Regions from separate parts of the Arthrobacter sulfonylureivorans genome, predicted to be linked through region 2. Evidence: predicted binding sites of a transcription regulator. Region 2 holds the regulator's gene; each other region holds the start of a gene.

Region 1 (3,206 bases), 1.8 Mb from region 2:
CAAGTGCTGCACATGCTTGTAGAGGCGGGTGCGCATGCCCATCTCCACATCCGTGGCCGGCGCGATCGCGAAAACCCGCCGCAGGTACACCAGGCCCGCTTCGGCCAGGCCCAGCACGGCAATGACGACGGCGGGGCCCCAGACTTCGGAAGGATCGCCTCCGGTGTGGATGGTGTCGACGAGCCCGCGGAGCACCTGCGGAATGGCCAACGCCACGAGGCTGGCACCGAGGGCACTGAAGAATCCCATAATCAGCCGGGGCAGGATGGGCCGTACATAGTCCTTGAGCCTGGCAATGGTCCGCCAGAGGGAAAGCTCAGTCATTTCATCGATTCATCGGATGTGTTCGTCAGTGGTGCCTTGTGCACCGCAGCAACCATCCTAACGAGCCACGTGAGGCGCCGGTCACCCAGATGGTGCCTGCGGTGATGCACCTGCTCCAGCGGTAGTGCTTGGTAGTGTTGGCGAAACCGTTCACCAGGGGAGCGCATGGCACTGATCGAGGCATTCAGCAGCGTTGATACAGTCGTGATTTGGGTGCTCCTCCCACTGTTGAGAATGCTGACGGTGCTACTGCTGGCGCTGCGGAAACGGGCAGGCTGGCTGGTGCTGTTGGTGGAACCGGCCGGGGCTCTGGTTTGGATGGCGGCGAGCGGCGGGTTCAGCTTCGCATTCCTGCTGCTACCGGCGGTTGCAATGTACGGCTGGTGGCGGTGGGGCAAGCGCGCGGCCGACGGGTTTCCTGCCGTGCATTCTGCGCAGCGGGAGGATTGGCTTGCCGCGGCTGCATTCGTTGTGCTGACAGTTGTGGTCGACTGCATCCAGACCCTGCCGATGATGATGATGCACATGACGGGCGTGTCCGTGATAGTCCAGACGCTGTTGGTCAACGCCCTCACCATGCTGCTGTATTTTGGCCTGGCGCGTGGAGTGGTTGAGGCGTGGTGGCTCGGCATCGTCCTGTCGCTGATGGGGCTGACCAATGCCATCGCAACCCCGGGCTCAGCGGGCCCGGGAGTCATCTGGTTGCTGGAGGGACTGACCATGACCGTGCTGTCCGGGCTGCTCTACCTTTTCGGTTGGTTCCGATGGCGGGCCGCGCGTGCTCAGACAACCGTTTCCTAATTGTGCTCGCCGGCGGTAACTCCGACGGCCTCAGACGAAGCCCGTCGCCTAGCAAGTCTCGGTGCGCCGTCGGAGGCTTTCTTGTGCGGTAGCCCTAAAACTCGGGCTCGCTCTGCTCGCGAGGGTCCCGGCGCCGGTGCAGACTACTCCTACACATTTGCGGACTTTCGCTAGGGGTCGAAGCTGTGTGCGAATAAAATTGTGGTATGGCGCTTGCAGCGATGGAACGGACCGAGGAGACGGCAACGTCTCTGGCAGAGGTGCGCGCCATGCTCCAGGACATTGCTGACCGCTTCGTGGCGGAAGCGCCGTTGCTGTCCTCCCGGGATCTGGCCAACAGGGTGGTGGCGGTCGAGGACGTTTCGAAGACCCTGGAATACCTGCAGGCGGCGGGCGCGCATGCCGTGGAGCGCGCCGACCTTGCCGCCAATGGGGAATCCGCCGCCCGCACCACAGCCTTCGCCGATTACTGCGCTCCCGGGATGGCGGGGGAGTGGGCTGATCCGGCCGCAGCCATCACCGCGGGCGGCGGAGAGCTCCCCGAGAGTGCTGACGGCCCCGGCATTTCTGATGGTGCTGGGCCGGAGAAACGGCAGCGCCGCCGCAAGACCGAATTCCCTAACAACGCCGAGTACCTGCGCTCGCGGCTGGGCATCAGCATCGTTGAAGCGCGGCGGCGGCTGCGGGTCGGCAAGGCCGTGAGTGCCCCGGCCAGGCTGGACGGCGGAGCCGGTATCCCGGATCTGCCAGTACTGGCAGACCCCATGGCCCGTGGGGACGTCAGCGGCCAAGACGCGGCCCTCATTACCGATTCCCTCGGCCGGGCCCGTCACGCCGCTGATCCCGGGACCCTGGAGGCGATGGAAGCCTCGCTGGTCGCCCAGGCCATTGAAACTGACACCGACACGCTGGCGATGGTCGCCAAGACCTGGGAAACAGCCGTGGACCAGGACGGTGCGGAACCTTCCGAAGAGGAGTTGCGGGCCCGGCAGGGCATGTTCTACCGCGGGCGCCGGCGAGGCTTGCACCAGTTCGTCATCAACACCACCGACGACCAGTACGAACTCCTCGCCACGGTGATGAACAGCGCCGCGAACCCGCGCATCCGCCCGGAAGCCATCGAAGCGGCAGCAACCGGCCCCGGTCAGGGAGGCATCGGTGACGGCGCCGCCAACACAGACAATCCCGACGCAGATACAGCCGCTGCGGACCACGACTCCAAAGGCATGGCTCCCGAGGACGCGGTCCCAGAGGGCACTGACTCCGACGGGATAGTTCCCGAAGGTGTCGATCCCGTGGTCCTAACGGGTCTTGATCAGTTCACCCGGGCGCAGAAACTTCTGGCAGGCCTGATCGGTGCCTGCCGGATCGCCCTGAACGTTGACAAGCTCCCGGAATCCGGCGGGCTGCGCACGCAGATGATCGTCACCAGCGGGTATGAACAACTCGCCGGGCTGCTCTCGGGCGGCGGCAGTGCCGTCTACAACGGGTCGCTCTCGGCTAAAACGGTGCGCCGGATGGCCTGCGATGCTGACATCATTCCCGCGGTCCTCGGCTCCGAGGGCGAGGTCCTGGACCTGGGCAGGTCCCAACGCTTTTTCAGCCGGGCCATCCGCAAGGCGCTGATAGCGCGGGACAAAGGTTGTGCCTTTCCTGGCTGCACCATGCCCGCACTTTGGACCGAGGCACACCACATCGTGCCCTGGTGGGCCGGCGGCCGGACGGACGTCAACAACGGCGTTTGTCTTTGCGGCGCGCACCACGACCTGATCGAGCAAGGCAACTGGGAAATCAACGTCCTCCAAGACATCCCCTGGTTCACCCCGCCCGACTACATCGATCCCCGCCGCAAACCGCTCCGAAACACGTACTGGCAAACCCAGGTTCCGGTCCGGCCGTTGCCGCCCCGGGCCGCGAACGGGACGGCAGCGGGCGCACGCCGCAAGGTGAGGTGAATCGTGCGCCGCCAATCGGCAACGCGGTGCTTTCTAGAAGCGGCAGCGCTATGACCTGAACGCTCAGCCGAGCCGGAGCCCTCCGGCGGGGGCGCCACCGGCGGTGGCGGACGGTGAAGGCGTCAG
Region 2 (3,206 bases):
GACCGCGTGACCAGCGCTGTGGCGGGGCAGCTGTCGGCTGCCATGGTCCGCACCGCGGCTTCGACCGCGCGCAAGCACACCGGGATCAGCGTGGAGCCTCTCAACTCGGCTGCCGGCGCCCTGGAGGATGTGCTGGAGCCGCTGCCGAGCGGATTGTTGGCCTCCGGCCTGCGCGAGGAGCAGGAGTTGGTACTCGTGCAGCTGCGGGAGGCGGCCCGTGCGGCGCTATCAGATTCCAAGCCCGAGGGATCCGGGGCAGCTGACGGCGGGAGGCAGATGGCCCGCTCCCGCCTTTCTGCGGTGCTGGAGATGGCCGAACGGCTGCTGTCGGCGGCGGATTCCCGCGAGGTCATTTGGGCGACCCGCCCGAGCACGTACGGCGAGACCGGCGACTACATCGCCAGTGACGACCAACCGGCAACGCTCAACATCGCGCCGTTGTCTGTTGCCTCCAGGCTGCGCGAGGGGCTGTTCGACGAACATACGGTGGTGCTAACCTCCGCCACGTTGTCGGTGGGGGGAACTTTTGACGCTGTTGCCGGTTCGCTTGGATTGTTGGGGGCCGGCGCTCCGGCGTACTCAAGCGCCGATGTGGGCAGCCCCTTCGATTACCCTCGCCAAGGCGTGCTGTACGTGGCATCGCACCTGCCCAAGCCGGGCCGCGGCACCAGCAGCGAGCAGCTCGACGAACTCGAGGAGCTGCTGAGGGCCTCACGCGGCGGTGCCCTCGGATTGTTCTCCTCGCGTCGCGCGGCAGAGGAAGCTGCCGCCGAAATGCGCAAGCGCACCGACCTGACCATCCTGTGCCAGGGCGAATCATCAATCGGGGCGCTGGTTCGCCAATTCGCCGATGAACCGGACACCTGCCTGTTCGGCACGATGACGCTGTGGCAGGGGGTCGATGTCCCGGGCGAGGCCTGCCGGTTGGTGGTCATCGACCGCATTCCGTTCCCGCGGCCGGACGACCCGTTGACCACCGCCCGTACCCGGTCGGTAGCCCAGACCGGAGGCAATGGTTTCATGACGGTCTCGGCCACCCACGCAGCGGTGCGGTTGGCCCAGGGCGCCGGCCGCTTGATTCGTGCTTCCAATGACAAGGGGGTGGTGGCCGTGTTGGATTCCCGTCTGGCCACCGCCCGCTATGGAAATTTCCTCCGCAGTGCCCTGCCGCCGTTTTGGAGTACGAAAGACGGCGCCATCGCCCGTCAGATTCTGGAGCGGCTGGCGGCTGCTGCAGCCTGAACCGGCTGGGGCAGGGACCGGGTCCCGCCGGTTCAGGCCACAGCAGGCCGAAGGTTCGGTGACGGAGGGGTCAGAGCGCGCGCATCACGGAGACAACTTTGCCCATGATGGTTGCGTGGTCGCCCAGAATCGGTTCATAGCGCGTGTTCTGCGGCAGCAGCCAGGTGTGCCCATCGCGCTGCCGGAAGGTTTTCACCGTTGCCTCGTCGTCGAGCAGTGCCGCAACAATGTCGCCGTTCTCGGCGGTGTGCTGCTGCCGAACCACCACCCAGTCGCCGTCGCAGATGGCAGCATCGATCATCGAATCGCCGGACACCTTCAGCATGAACAATTCGCCGTGCCCCACCAGCTGCCGGGGAAGCGGCATGACGTCCTCGACCGCCTGGTCTGCCAGGATCGGTCCGCCGGCGGCGATGCGCCCCACCAACGGCACCATTGCCGTATCGGATGAAGTGGTGAGTTCGGACACCGCGACGCCGCTAGAGCTGCGCAGCTGCTGCGGCTCGTCCACGCCCACTATTTCCACGCCGCCATGCTCAAGCGTCAGTGGGGTGAGGATCTCCATTGCCCGGGGACGCTTCGGGTCCCGCCGGATGTAGCCCATCTTCTCCAGTTGAGACAGCTGATGCGTGACGCTGGACAAGCTGGCCAAGCCGACAATGTCACCGATCTCGCGCATCGACGGCGGATACCCGTGGGCAATGACGGAGCGCTGGATCGTTTCCAAGATCTTCTTCTGCCGCGGCGTCAGGCTGCGTCCGACCTTGACAGGGCGGCCTCGTCGCCGCGCTCCGGCGGTGGTGGTGGTCTCTTCGGACATATCCGGCCCCGGTCTTCCCATGATGGTCCAGGTGCCGGGTCTGGCTGATGCGGAACCGGCACTCGGATTGCTGTCTCGACTGTTTTGTCAGTGGCGGCTGATGCACTGCAATTCACAGCCGCTCATGCCATCAACGCTAGGCCAGGCGGTGAGGAATTTCAAACATTTGTTCGACTGAGTCTCGACAATAGTCGATCACCAGTGCTAAAACTGTAGAAGATGCATTCGAAGATACGTTCGAATGCAGTGGTTCGATGATCGAAACCAGTCGAAATAGATCGAAAATCGGAAAGGTGGCACCATGTCCGCCCAGCTCGCACCGCAGTCCGCAGACCTCCGCGCCAACTCCGCCCTCCGGCTCACCCGCCGGGGCCGTTTGCTGCTGATTGGCCTGCCGCTCATGCTTGCCGCGGCCGTCGCGCTCACCTTGGTCGGCTTCTTCACCGCACCGGCGATGGCCGCTGCCGGGGGGCTGGGGCCGGGGCCAGCTGTTACTGTCACGGTCGGCAGCGGCCAGACGCTGTGGGATGTGGCAGTGCTGTCGGCCCCTGACCGCAACCCGCATGATGTCATCTTCGAGATCGCGCAATTGAACGGCCTGGATGGGGACATCGTCCATTCCGGCCAGCAGCTGCTCGTGCCGTCATCGCATTGAGGGAACCGTAATATGAGCCGCTTCGGCCCGCCCGATTCCTGCCCCGGGCGGGCCGAAGCTTAAGCTGGATCGGTGAGTGAGCAGTTAGAACGCCTGAACCGTCTGCCGTTGCGGGGGAATCTCCGGGGCCTGGAACCATATGGCGCCCCCCAGTTGGACGTGCCCATCCTCCTGAATGTCAACGAAAACACCCACGGATTGCCGGAGACGGTGCATCAAGCCATCGTCTCGGCCGTCAGTGCGGCGGCGGCCGGTTTGAACCGGTATCCGGACCGCGAGTTTACCGAGCTTCGGACGGCACTGTCCCGCTATCTGGAACACGGGCTCACGGCAGAGAACATCTGGGCCGCCAACGGTTCAAATGAAGTGCTGCAGCAAATCCTTCAGGCCTTCGGCGGGCCGGGCCGGACCCTGCTGAGCTTCCCCCCGACGTATTCCATGTACCCGCTGTTGGCCAGCGGGACGGACACCGAGTATGTTGCGGTTCCG
Region 3 (3,206 bases), 720 kb from region 2:
CCTGCCAGCCGACAAAGCCACCACGCACCCGGCCACCAGGCCGGCCAGCTGCTTCTGCGCAAACGAACGCGGATCCAACGACGTGGCATCCGGATCCGTCGTTCCATCCTCGAAAACGGCATCGGTTGTCCCGGACGTGGGAGCGGGCAGGAACGCAGCGGTCCCCGGCACCTGACCAGCCCCGTCGACGGTGGCGCCGGCGGCCACGCCCGTGCCGTTGCCGGCAGTTATGTTCTCCCCGGTCAGCCGCGGATTGGTCGCTGTGTTCATCACCGTCGCCAACGCCTGGCACTGAGCGTCATCGGCCGCCAGAGTGAAGTAGTGCAGTCCCCCGCGCCGCCCACGATAGAACACACCCTGCTTCGCGCGCAGCGCCGCCTCGGAAGGCTCCTTCCCGTCCGCGTCTGCGGCCGCCTCCCACATCCTGGCGACCTTGGCCAAAACGTCCTGGTCGGCTTCCACCGCCTGAAGCACCAGCGCCGCTTCCATCGCCGACGCAGTATCCATCCCGGCAGTCGGACGCACCCGCGCCACTGCATCAGTGATCAGCGACGCAGCCCGGCCCGCAATCCTGCCCTCGGCCAGCGCCTTCCCGAGCACCGGCAGCCGGACGCTCCCGGGCTCGCCTGAGGGAAGCCGTCCGGCGAGCGCAGCCCGACCCACCCTGATCCGCCGCTTTGCCTCACCCGCACCGATCCCCAGCCTGGCCCGCAAATACTCGGCATTCGTGCGGAACTCCGTCCCCCTGCGGGCGCTGCCGTCCCCACCCTTCGCCGCTACCTGCCCGGCAGATCCGTCTGGACCAGTGCCGGCGCTCAATGCTTCGGCCGGATCAGACCAACCGCGCTCCCCCGTGTCGGCACCCGCAGCAGGGCCTAAGCCACCACTCGGTGAAGATTCTGCGCCGCGGCAATCGGCAGCCGCGGGGCCTCCGAAAAGTCCGTCCCGCTCCCCTACACGGGCAACATCCGCCCGCTCTACTGCCCATGCTCCTGCCAACTGGAAAAACTCAACGATCTTGGAGATGTCCTCCACGGTTGCGACAGCCGCCGCCAGTTCACGGGTGGACATGTGGTCCATTCCAGCGACAAAGATACCCGCCCTGCTGGCCAAATCGACGCGCACTCGGTCCAGGAAAGCAAGTATCCCTGGATCCGGTTCGAGAGGTGCAATGGCCATACATCCATTTTTCTTCGAATACAGATTCGAAGCAATCGGATTCCTCGATTGTGTAGGGATAGTCGGCTGGTGCCCGCCGTGCCGCGCCGGGAGAAGCGAGTCCTAGCCGGGCGAGTCCGACCTCGGAGCCGGGCGAGTCCGATCCCGGAGCTGGGCGAGTCCGAACCCGGAGCTGGGCGGGCGAGTCCGAACCCGGACAGAGCGAAGCCCTACGCTATTTCCGAATCAGCTTGTGCGCGGCTGCCTGCGCGACCGGGCGCATGACGACCTGGTCAAGGTTCACGTGGTGCGGGAGGTTGAGCGAGTAGGCCACGACGTTAGCGACGTCCTCGGCCAGCAGAGGCTTTTCCACGCCGGTGTAGACCCTGTCCGCAGCGGCCTGGTCGCCGCCGAGACGGTTGAGTGAGAACTCTTCGGTCTGCACCAAGCCCGGCAGGATGTCGATCACGCGCACGTTGTGTTCGGCCTCTTCCAGCCGCAGCGTACCGGCCATGGAGTGCTGCGCGAATTTGGCGGCCACGTATCCACCGCCCCCTTCGTACGCCACGATCCCCGCGGTGGACGTCAGCAGCACGACGGAGCCTTCACCGTTGTGGCGCAGGGCCGGAAGGAACGCCTGGATCATCCGCAGCGAGCCGAGGACGTTGACGTTGTACATCTTCTCCCAGTCGGCGAACTTTCCTTCGGCGATCGAATCCACTCCGAAGGCGCCGCCGGCGATGTTCACCAGCGCGTCAATCCCGCCGCCCGCAAGCACGTCGGCCACCAGCTGGTCGACAGAGGCCTGGTCTGTCACATCGCCGGGCATCGCCACGGCGCCGGTTTCTTCGGCGAGGGCGGCAAGCCGGCCTGCACGCCGAGCCACAGCCACTACCTCCCAGCCGCTTTCGCGCAGCGCCCGCACGGTGGCGGCGCCGATACCCGAACTTGCTCCCGTTACTACAGCGCGCTTGGTCATGGATCACAGCCTAATCGCGAACGAAAACGAAGGCCCACCAGACAACAATTACCGGGAGATCAGGAGGGGCTTCACGGGCATCGCGCAGGACACGCGCTCCAGTTCGACGCCGGTACCCCCCGAAGCGCGGTTGTTCCGGCCGGTGTCATCGCACCAGTCAACGTTGTAGGGCATCGCAGTCACCGAGGCCTCGCCGGCCGCGGTTTCGGAGGGGACCGTAAATGAATACGTAAAGCCGCCGCCGTCGTTCATTGGGGCCGTTTCGTGGAGAACTTCTGCACGTGAGGCATCTGTCACGATCACTTCAATCTGGGCGTCGCTGCCGTAGCGCGGGTCGCAGCTGGCGTCGGGCGCTGACACCGTCACAGCCTGCCCCGGATTCGCCTCCGCAGGGCTCACCGAATACTCCGGTGGGAGGCAGGGCGGAGCCACGAGCCCAGGGATAATGCCGCACCCGGCCATGGAGCCGACCAACACCACCGCACCAGACACGGCCAGGACGGCGCCGCGCCGTGTTCTGCCGCCTGCGCCTCGGCTCCCGACTCCAGCCATCCAATCCCGCAGGCCGTCCGCACCAAGCAACTCCCCCATCCGCCGCGGCATGTCAGCCGGTTTCCCCGCCGAGTTCCTCCAGGATCACATCGCGCAGCACCGCCGCCTGGTTGTGCGTCTTATCCTTGGCGCCGTAGAGCAGGCAGAGCTTCGGATGCTCGCGGGCCAGTTCCAACAAGCGCTTCAGCGCCTCGGAACCATCCAGCTCCTTCCGGTACGCCACGGTGAACGCTTCGAACTTCTCCGGCTGGTGGCTAAACTCCTTGCGCAACTCGGCGGATGTTCCCGCTTCCTTCAGCCAGAGGTCCAGCCCCGCCTCGTCCTTCTTGATACCGCGCGGCCAGATCCGGTCCACCAACACCCGGTAGCCGTCACCGTTGTCGGCCGGTTCATAGACCCGCTTGATCTGAACGTCCGTCATAGCCGCATGCTACGCGAGGCGGGCCGGAGCGGATAGGCAAGCCAGACGAGCCGGGGCACGTGAGGCGGCCCGCGGCACGCGAGGCGGGCCGGGGCA
Region 4 (3,206 bases), 330 kb from region 2:
GCGGCCGGACAAGTAGTCGCCGGTGATGGAACGTGTGTTCTCCAGCAGTTCCTGCAGGGAACCGGAATGGACCACTTCGCCGCCGTGTTCACCGGCACCCGGTCCGATGTCCACAATCCAGTCGGCCTCAGCGATGGTGTCCTCGTCGTGCTCAACCACAATCAGGGTGTTGCCCAGATCGCGCAAGCGGGTCAAGGTCTCGATCAGCCGCCGGTTGTCCCGCTGGTGCAAGCCGATCGAGGGCTCGTCCAGCACGTAGAGGACGCCGACCAAACCGGAACCGATCTGGGTTGCCAGCCGGATGCGCTGGGCCTCGCCGCCGGACAACGTGCCGGCCGCCCGTTCCAGGTTCAGATACTCCAAGCCAACATCCAGCAGGAAGCGCAGCCGCGCCTGGATCTCGATGAGGACCTGGTGGCCAATCTGCGCTTCGCGGGACGTCAGGTCCAGGCCGTCCAGGAAGGAGCTGGCCTCGCGCAGCGGCAGGGCGGAAACGTCCGCAATGGACTTGCCGTTGATCAGCACGGACAGCGAGGCAGGGTTCAGCCGTGCGCCGTTGCACTCCGGGCAGGGCACTTCCCGCATGTATTCCTTGTAGCGGTCCCGGGCCATTTCGGACTCGGTTTCCTCATGCTTGCGGTGGATGTACTGGAAGGCGCCTTCGAAGCCGGTGGAGTATTTACGCTCCCGTCCGAAGCGGTTGCGGTACTGCACCACCACTTTGAAGTCCTTGCCGAGCAGCACGGCGTCGCGGACCTTCTTCGGCAGGTTCTTCCACGGCTCGTCCATGGAGAATCCGAGCTCGTGCGAGAGACCTTCGAGCAGCCGGGTCCAATATTCCTGGGTGGCCTTGCCGAGCGACCAGGGGGCGATGGCGCCGTCGGCCAGGCTCCGGTCCGGATCCGGGACCACCAGGTCCACGTCGACTTCGAGCTTGCTGCCAATGCCGGTGCAGGCGGGGCAGGCGCCGAACGGATTGTTGAACGAGAACGAGCGCGGTTCAATCTCGTCGATGGCCAGCGGGTGCTCGTTCGGGCAGGCCAGGTGTTCGGAGAAGGCACGGGTACGGCCCGGGTCGTCCTCGTCGACGTCCACGAAGTCGGCCAGCACCCGGCCCTCCGCCAGCGCCAGGGCGGTCTCCACCGAGTCGGTCAGCCGCTGGTGGATACCGTCTTTGGCCACCAGTCGGTCCACCACCACCTCGATGGTGTGTTTGTACTGCTTGCCCAGCTTCGGCGGTTCGGACAGCTGCGCCTGCTTGCCGTCCACCTTGGCGCGGGAAAATCCCTTGGCGCTCAGTTCCTTGAACAGGTCGACGAACTCGCCCTTGCGGCCGCGCACCACCGGTGCCAGGACCTGGAAGCGCGTCCCCTCGGGCAACTCCTGCAGCTGATCCACAATCTGCTGCGGCGTCTGTTTCTCCACCGGCTCACCGCACTGCGGACAGAAGGGCCGGCCCACCCGGGCCCACAGCAGGCGCAGGTAGTCGTAGATCTCCGTGATGGTTCCGACGGTGGATCGCGGGTTCCGGCTGGTGGATTTCTGGTCAATCGACACCGCAGGCGACAGTCCCTCGATGAAATCGACATCGGGCTTGTCCACCTGACCCAGGAACATCCGCGCGTAGGACGACAGCGATTCCACGTACCGGCGCTGGCCCTCGGCAAAGATCGTGTCGAAAGCCAGGGACGACTTTCCGGAGCCGGACAGCCCGGTGAAGACGATCATGGAGTCGCGGGGAAGATCCACACTGACGTTCTGGAGGTTATGCTCGCGGGCGCCCTTGACGACCAAGCGTGACATATCCGCGGGGTGGGAAACGGGGGTGGCGGACTCCGAATCGGTCGCCGGGACGGACGTTTCACTTGCTTTTAGCACGGTATCTACTCTAATCGAAAATTCGTTCGAACTTGTATTACATCGGTCACGGCCGGCGGCTACCGCGGACAACCACTGTCCGCATTTGGCGCGGCCTGGCGCCATCGCAAAGCACGACGGCGCGGCTCGGCAACGATTCTTGGGCCGGCTTCGGTGGGGCCCGGGTCTCCTGCTTGATCTGCTAGGTGTTATCCGGCTACTTGATACAGCGCTACTTGATGCCGTGGCGTTCCATGGCGGCCTTGGCGGCGGCCAGGGCCTCCTTCGTGCCGATTCCCTGACCGTGAACCGCCAGCGCGAATGCTTCGGCGGCGTCGCCCAATTGTTGCCGGGCCTTGCCCGCTCCGGCGCTGACCACCGTGCCGGCCCGGCCGTGCGTTTCCACCCGGCCGGCGGTTTCCAGCTCCCGGTACGCGCGGGCCACCGTATTCGGCACCACACCCAAATGATCGGCCAGCCGCCGGACGGGCGGCAGTTTGGTGCCCACCGGCAATTCCCCGGCATCGGCCGCTTCAATGATCCGCAGCCTCAGTTGCTCGAACAGCGGCACGGCGCTGTCACGGTTCATCCGCCAGTCAAAACCACTCGCTTCCATCGCCCGCGCCCCCTCCTCGTCGTGTCCGCAGCAACCGGCCTGTCCACTGCTACAACCAGAATGACATCCGGAGCCGCCCGGGTCGACTGTAGGTAGGCTGGGACGCATGTTGCTTCATGAAGATCCTGCAGTCACTATCCGCGGCATTTCGGTTTCCGACATGGATAACAACGTTTATCTGCTGACAGCCAAAAAATCCGGCGCGCAGGTACTGATTGATGCTGCCGACGACTTTCCGGCCATTGAACATCTCCTGCGCGACGGGGCCGCGGATGCGGCCGGTCCCGCCAAAGTCGAGTTGATCATCACCACGCACAGCCATTGGGACCATGTCCGCGCCTTGCCGGACGCGGTAGCCGCCACCGGGGCCAAGACAGCCGCCGGCGCGGAGGATATTCCTGCGATCGAAGTGCCGACCGATGTTTCGCTCGAGCATCAGGACGTGGGCCGGTTCGATGGATTCTCGCTGGAGGCCATCAAGCTGCGAGGACACACCCCCGGCTCGGTGGCGCTGCTCTACCGCGCCCCGGACGGCCCCGCACATGTTTTCACCGGCGACTCGCTGTTTCCCGGCGGAGTGGGCAATACACAGAAGGATCCGGAGCGCTTTGCCACCCTCTTCAACGACGTCCACGACCGATTGTTCGGATACCTGCCTGACGACACCGTGATCCATCCCGGACACGGCAAGGGAACAACGCTTGGCGCGGAGCGGCCCCATCTGGACGAGTGG

Evidence for each region. The regulator LexA, encoded in region 2, represses DNA repair genes until DNA is damaged. The targets are predictions, from matches to a motif close to TCGAACANNTGTTCGA.
Region 1: MNQ99_RS04095 (DUF222 domain-containing protein) is a predicted target of LexA. The motif match lies at 1,303-1,318, and genes of this name have one in related genera.
Region 3: MNQ99_RS09260 (HNH endonuclease signature motif containing protein) is a predicted target of LexA. The motif match lies at 1,194-1,209, and genes of this name have one in related genera.
Region 4: uvrA (excinuclease ABC subunit UvrA) is a predicted target of LexA. The motif match lies at 1,893-1,908, and genes of this name have one in related genera.

The regions. Positions count from the first base shown of each region.
Region 1 is NZ_CP093326.1:841,653-844,858, forward strand. Features, by position in the region: gene MNQ99_RS04085 (ABC transporter ATP-binding protein) at 1-324, opposite strand, end outside; gene MNQ99_RS04090 (hypothetical protein) at 490-1,125, shown strand; gene MNQ99_RS04095 (DUF222 domain-containing protein) at 1,332-3,080, shown strand; gene MNQ99_RS04100 (metallophosphoesterase) at 3,144-3,206, opposite strand, start outside.
Region 2 is NZ_CP093326.1:2,689,450-2,692,655, reverse strand. Features, by position in the region: gene MNQ99_RS12465 (ATP-dependent DNA helicase) at 1-1,242, shown strand, start outside; gene lexA (transcriptional repressor LexA) at 1,313-2,062, opposite strand; gene MNQ99_RS12455 (LysM peptidoglycan-binding domain-containing protein) at 2,364-2,717, shown strand; gene MNQ99_RS12450 (histidinol-phosphate transaminase) at 2,790-3,206, shown strand, end outside.
Region 3 is NZ_CP093326.1:1,972,626-1,975,831, reverse strand. Features, by position in the region: gene MNQ99_RS09260 (HNH endonuclease signature motif containing protein) at 1-1,179, opposite strand, end outside; gene MNQ99_RS09255 (SDR family oxidoreductase) at 1,394-2,137, opposite strand; gene MNQ99_RS09250 (hypothetical protein) at 2,186-2,497, opposite strand; gene MNQ99_RS09245 (DUF488 domain-containing protein) at 2,742-3,110, opposite strand.
Region 4 is NZ_CP093326.1:2,360,907-2,364,112, forward strand. Features, by position in the region: gene uvrA (excinuclease ABC subunit UvrA) at 1-1,803, opposite strand, end outside; gene MNQ99_RS11040 (GntR family transcriptional regulator) at 2,090-2,473, opposite strand; gene MNQ99_RS11045 (MBL fold metallo-hydrolase) at 2,580-3,206, shown strand, end outside.